Regions from separate parts of the Apilactobacillus intestinapis genome, predicted to be linked through region 2. Evidence: a T-box and tRNA genes for the amino acid it is inferred to sense, from the RefSeq annotation. Region 2 holds a T-box; the other holds one or more tRNA genes.

Region 1 (3,264 bases), on a different contig from region 2:
TACCTACCCCTGCTTCCCCGATTAGCACTGGGTTGTTCTTAGTACGACGACTAAGGATTTGAATTACACGTTTGATAACATCGTCTCTACCAATAGTAGGATCAATTAGACCATCTTTGGCTGACTTAGTAAGGTCAGTAGCAAGTGAGTCTAATGTAGGAGTAGTTCCATTGTTTCGAGCTGCTCTAGTTCCTGGTAGTGGAATGTTCTTTGAGTTTGAACTTGAATCGCCTGGGAATCCCATCTTGCGTAATAGCACCTTCTTTACGTCGTTTACTTCGACCACGTTTAGTGCCACTAGAATTCTAGCAGCTAAAGTGTCTGGAGTATCTAAGATGGCAAGTAATAAGTGTTCTGTTCCTATCTTAATTGCACCGTATTTCTTCGCAATTTGGCCAGATAAGGTCAAGATTGCTTCAGCCTTAGGTGAGTATGGTAGGTATGTGTCCTTGTCTGAATCGGTTAAGTTACCGTATCCAACCAAGATTTCCATTTCGCCTTTAATATCATCTTCGTGTACATCGCATTGCTTTAAGGCTGACTTTGCGATGCCGTTATCTTCCATAGATAAAGCTAGTAATAAGTGTTCTGTCCCAATCCCTTGGTGGCCAAACACTTTGGCTTGTTCTTGTGCCAAAATCAATACGTTCTTTGCGCTTGGAGTAAAAATGTTATCCATATCGTGCCTCACTTTCTAGCTTTTGTATCTTAAATGATCAAGTATTGCGACCATTATATTCGCTCTAATCTCATTTTCAAGTAGTTTGTTGCCAACGGCTAGTGTCTGCTTGTTAATAGATGCTAACACTAAATCGGCTTCATTGTCAGTAATTAGATCATTTAACACCAAAGTGTTGATAATTGCTTTACCCTCACGTTGTGTTAAATCGTCGCCAATGGCATTAATCAGCGTATCTAAAATATCTATATTATCAAGCAGCTTCACCTTTTCAATGCGGATATATCCACCGCCACCACGTTTACTTTCGACTACGTATCCATTTTGAATGGTAAACCTAGTCTTAATAACGTAGTTAATTTGTGATGGAACCACATCAAAATGGCTGGCAATATCAGATCTACTTATTTCGACTCTCTCGTCTTCAGCAATCATTTCCTTTAAATACTTCTCAATAATATCCGAAATATTCTTACCCTGCATAATACCACCTCTTTCTTTGACTAATTCTGACTATAATTATACGGACTTATATTGAAAATGCAAAGATTTTTAACGAAAAACAAAAAAGAGAAAACAAATTAATGTTTTCTCTTTTGGTTATATTATCGGGAAGACAGGATTCGAACCTGCGACCCCCTGGTCCCAAACCAGGTGCTCTACCAAGCTGAGCTACTTCCCGAAAATAAAAAAATGCACCCAGTAGGAGTCGAACCTACAACCTTCTGATTCGTAGTCAGACACTCTATCCAGTTGCGCTATGGGTGCATAATAGTATTAAATTATTGAAATGCCGAGGACCGGGATCGAACCGGTACGGTTATCACTAACCGCAGGATTTTAAGTCCTGTGCGTCTGCCAATTCCGCCACCCCGGCAGAACTATGCAAAAGCGGAAGACGGGATTCGAACCCGCGACCCCCACCATGGCAAGGTGATGTTCTACCACTGAACTACTTCCGCATAATGCCGACTAGATGATTCGAACACCCGACCTCTTCATTACTAGTGAAGCGCTCTAGCCAACTGAGCTAAGTCGGCAGCAATTATGCAAATTGCAAATGCGGGCGAAGGGATTCGAACCCCCACTTCCATAAGGAAACTAGAACCTAAATCTAGCGCGTCTGCCAGTTCCGCCACGCCCGCATGATTATATTAAAATGTATATGGCATAGAGCCAATGAGCCGTGGCAGGTTCGAACTGCCGACCCTCTGATTAAAAGTCAGATGCTCTACCGGCTGAGCTAACGGCTCATATGGAGGATACAGGGCTCGAACCTGTGACCTCCTGCTTGTAAGGCAGATGCTCTCCCAACTGAGCTAATCCTCCATGAGGTCTTCCAAGTTATCTCTTAACAAGACAACTATTTAATAATATCATTTCTTTCAAGTGATGTCAACAAGAAATTTTACTTAATTGTTGATATGACTTGCTTCTGAGCCGTTCTCTTTAACTCAACAAAAGATATTATATCTAAATTTCTGCTATCTGTCTACCCTTTTTTTCAAAAAAATAAAAAAGCGACAATCTTTCGATTATCGCTTTAGTTATAACTATTCAATTAGTCTTCTTTTTCGATCTTAGTCTTACCACCCATGTATGGTTGTAGTACTTCTGGAATGTTGATTGATCCATCTTCATTTTGGAAGTTTTCTAAGATAGCAGCTACAGTTCTACCAACAGCTAAGCCAGAACCGTTTAGAGTGTGAACATATTGTAGTTTACCATTTTCATCCCTGTATTGGATGTGTGCACGACGTGCTTGAAAATCAGTGGTGTTTGAACAACTTGAGATTTCACGGTAACGACCTTGAGCTGGCATCCATACTTCGATGTCATGAGTCATTGCAGCAGTGAAACTCATGTCACTAGTAGTTAATGTGATTACATGGTAAGGAATACCTAGCATCTTCAATAGATCTTCTGCATGTGCAGTAATGCTTTCTAGTGCATCCCATGATTGTTCAGGTTTAGTGAATTGAACCATTTCTACCTTATTGAATTGGTGTAGACGAATTAGACCTCTTGTGTCTCTTCCGGCACTACCAGCTTCTGATCTAAATGCTGGTGATAGTGCAGTGAACTTAACTGGTAGTTTGTCTGCATCCATTACTTCATCTCTGTAGTAGTTTACCAATGGAACTTCGGCAGTAGGAATCATTGTTAAATCACTGTCAGCAATTTCGAAACCGGCCTTTGTTTCCTTAAACTTAGGGAATTGACCAGTACCAAACATTGATGCTGAGTTTACCATGTATGGTGGTAATACTTCTTTATAACCAGCCTTAGCATTTTGGTCTAAGTAGAAGTTGTAAATAGCACGTTCTAGCTGTGCACCTGCACCCATGTAGTAAACAAAACGACTACCGGCAACCTTAGCACTTGCTTCGAAGTCTAAGATGCCTAACTTTTCACCTAAGTCCCAGTGATGTTTTGGTTCGAAGTCAAACTTACGTGGTTCACCGTATTTTCTTAGTTCAACGGCACCTTCTTCAGTCAAACTAACTGGAACGTCATCTGCTGGAATGTTTGGTAAGTGCGCCGCTAAGTCTTGTTGATCTTGTTCAACTTTTTCAAGTTGTTCA
Region 2 (3,264 bases):
GGCCAACCTAGAGTTGAGAATGGCCATAATGCAGATGAGAACCAAGTATCTAGAACGTCAGGATCTTGTTCCCAGTTTTCAGCATCCTTAGGAGCTTCCATTCCAACGTACATTTCGCCTGTTTGCTTGTTGTACCATGCTGGAATTCTGTGACCCCACCATAATTGTCTTGAAATAACCCAGTCATGAATGTTATCCATCCATTGAGTAAATGTGTTTTCAAAACGTTCTGGCACGAAGTTAACCTTATCATCAGTTGATTGGTTCTTAACTGCGCGGTCAGCTAGTGGTTGCATCTTAACGAACCATTGAGTTGAAAGTCTTGATTCAACTTGAACACCGGTTCTTTCTGAGTGACCAACTGAGTGAACAATTGGGTCAATCTTTAGCATGTAACCTTGGTCTTCTAAATCAGCAACCATTGCTTTTCTAGCATCAAAACGATCCATACCAACGTACTTACCGGCATTTTCGTTCATAGTTGCGTCACCATTCATAGTGTTAATACGTTTTAAGTCATGTCTGTTACCAACCTTGAAGTCATTAGGGTCATGGGCTGGAGTAATCTTAACCATACCAGTACCGAATTCAGGGTCTACATATTGGTCAGCAATGATTGGGATTTCTCTTTGTACTAGAGGAACCATAATCTTCTTACCAACGATGTCTTTGTATCTTTCATCACTTGGGTTAACAGCTACGGCAACATCCCCAAACATAGTTTCAGGACGTGTAGTGGCAATTTCAATGTAATCTTTACCATCAAAAGTAGTCCCGTCTACAAATGGGTACTTAACATGGTAGAAAGCACCTTTATCATCTTTATGAATAACTTCGATATCTGATAAAGCAGTTTGTGCTTGTGGATCCCAGTTGATAATGTATTCACCACGGTAAATTAAACCTTGGTTGTATAAATCAACGAAGACTTTACGAACAGCTTCTGATAAACCATCGTCTAAAGTGAAACGTTCACGTGAGTAATCAAGTGAAAGTCCCATCTTAGCCCATTGTTTCTTGATAGTTGCTGCGTATTCATCTTTCCATTCCCAAACTTTGTCAACAAACTTTTCACGACCTAGATCGTAACGAGAAACGCCTTGGTCTCTTAACTTAGCTTCAACCTTAGCTTGAGTAGCGATACCAGCATGGTCCATACCAGGAACCCATAGGGTATCGTATCCTAACATTCTCTTTTGTCTGATTAACATGTCTTGTAAGGTTGTATCCCATGCATGTCCTAAGTGAAGCTTACCAGTAACATTTGGTGGTGGTAAAACGATTGAATAAGGTTTTGCCTTCTTGTCACCACTTGGTTTGAAAACGTCTTGTTCTATCCATTTTTCATAACGACCTGATTCAACGGCGTCATGGTCATACTTTGTAGACATTTCAGTTTCTTTTGCCATAGTCCATCCCTCCAGTAAATAAAAAGAGCACTCCATCCAATAGGACGAAGTGCTCGCGGTACCACCTAATTTAAAGCATTAAAAAAATACTTTCTCTTAATCCAATTAACGATGGCCCGTTCATATCTAAATTATCAATATCAATATGAATGCTCACAAGCTACCTTCGTTTTGATAACGGAAAGATGTCTCACCTAATCATCTTTTCTCTGATACTCATCACCAAAACTACTCTCTTGATCTTCGCATTTGTAATCTATATTGATTATATTAGACAATTTTTGGAAAATCGTCAACTCTATTTGTTTAATTTTTCAACAACTGCTAGAGCTTCTTTGAAATCTGGTTGTGAACCAATTTCTTCTACGACTTGACGGTAAACAATTTCACCATTTGCATCGATGGCAAAAACCATACGTGCTAATGCGTCAATTTCCTTAACGTAAGTACCTGATTGGTTACCAAAGTCTGTGTCAGCATCTGATAATAAATGCATGCTTTCAACACCCTTAGCTGCACACCAATCTTTTTGTTCTTCAACTGAGTTCTTTGAAATCGTGTAGAATTCAACATTTTCATACTTGTCAGCGTTTCTGTTGAACTTCTTAGCTTCTAGACTACATACTCTTGAGTTAACGTCTGGAACAGTTAAAATCAATGCTGGCTTACCAATTAATTCCTTGTTAGTGAATTCGTTGTTGTTAGCATCTAGGACTTTGAAATCTGGTAGAGCTTGTCCCTTATCCATTGGTTCTTTAATTGTTTCTACTGGTTTGTCTAAAAATTTTAATTGCATGTTATAAATCTCCTTAATTGGTAGTTGCTAGTTATTTAAAATACAACTTACACGATTGATTTGCAAGCAAAAAGAAAAGAGACCATCAATAAAGATGATCTCTTTTTTATAGATTATAGTAATTCAGCGAAAACATCTTCTTGAGCATTCAAGAATTCTTCCCCTGGTTTAATGTCGATAATCTTAACTTTGTCTAATGAACGTTGCATTAATCCTTCAACATCAATTAACTTTTCACATGCTCTAGTCTTTTCTAGATCAGGCTTAGTCTTTGGTGCAGGAGGAGTAAAGACTGTACAACAGTCTTCAAATGGCATAATTGATAGATCGTAAGTATCAATTCTTTCAGCAACCTTAATGATTTCTGTCTTATCCATTGAAAGTAATGGTTTCAATACCGGAACAGTAGTTACGTCATTGATTGCCATCATACTTTCAAGAGTTTGTGATGCAACTTGACCTAGTGATTCACCAGTGAAGACACCCTTACAGTGTCTGTCTAATGTCAACTTAGCGGCCAATCTTAACATCATACGACGTTGAATAGTCATTAAGTATCCTTCAGGAACCTTTTCCTTAATTTCTTCTTGAATTTCGGTAAATGGAACTTGAATGAATTGAATGTTACCACCAAAACGAGTTAACTTAGCAGCTAATTCTTTTGCCTTAGCTAATGCTTGTTCACTTGTGTATGGAGGACTGTAGAAGTGAACCATATCTAACTTCACTCCACGTTTCATTCCCATGTATGCTGCAACCGGTGAATCAATTCCACCAGAAAGCATCATAGTAGCACGTCCACCAGTACCAACAGGTAATCCACCGGCACCGTCAATGGTTTCACTCGATAAGAAGATACCGTTCATACGAACTTCAACTCTTAACTTGATGTCAGGGTTCTTCATTTGAACCTTGATGCCATCAACGTTGCTCAAGATGTATCCACCTAGAGCATCGTTAATGTCGTGAGTGTCCATTGGGAAATGCTTGTCTTGTCGACGAGTGTCAATCTTAAAGGTCATACCGTCTTTGAATTGGGATTTAACCATTTCAACGGCG

What was found. A T-box is a leader RNA that pairs with one kind of tRNA and senses whether it is charged. The one in region 2 lies ahead of ACOMA7_RS05490 (valine--tRNA ligase), so its partner is inferred to be a tRNA-Val.
Region 1: it has a tRNA-Val gene. The T-box ahead of ACOMA7_RS05490 (valine--tRNA ligase) is inferred to sense a tRNA for this amino acid. The anticodon was not compared.

What each region holds. Positions count from the first base shown of each region.
Region 1 is NZ_JBMHFD010000004.1:51,250-54,513, reverse strand. Features, by position in the region: gene ACOMA7_RS04045 (ATP-dependent Clp protease ATP-binding subunit) at 1-679, opposite strand, end outside; gene ACOMA7_RS04040 (CtsR family transcriptional regulator) at 695-1,162, opposite strand; tRNA gene ACOMA7_RS04035 (tRNA-Pro) at 1,288-1,361, opposite strand; tRNA gene ACOMA7_RS04030 (tRNA-Arg) at 1,374-1,447, opposite strand; tRNA gene ACOMA7_RS04025 (tRNA-Leu) at 1,471-1,556, opposite strand; tRNA gene ACOMA7_RS04020 (tRNA-Gly) at 1,570-1,641, opposite strand; tRNA gene ACOMA7_RS04015 (tRNA-Thr) at 1,646-1,719, opposite strand; tRNA gene ACOMA7_RS04010 (tRNA-Leu) at 1,741-1,824, opposite strand; tRNA gene ACOMA7_RS04005 (tRNA-Lys) at 1,860-1,932, opposite strand; tRNA gene ACOMA7_RS04000 (tRNA-Val) at 1,936-2,008, opposite strand; gene serS (serine--tRNA ligase) at 2,241-3,264, opposite strand, start outside.
Region 2 is NZ_JBMHFD010000007.1:52,513-55,776, forward strand. Features, by position in the region: gene ACOMA7_RS05490 (valine--tRNA ligase) at 1-1,409, opposite strand, end outside; T-box leader at 1,447-1,662, opposite strand; gene ACOMA7_RS05495 (thiol peroxidase) at 1,708-2,205, opposite strand; gene thiI (tRNA uracil 4-sulfurtransferase ThiI) at 2,319-3,264, opposite strand, start outside.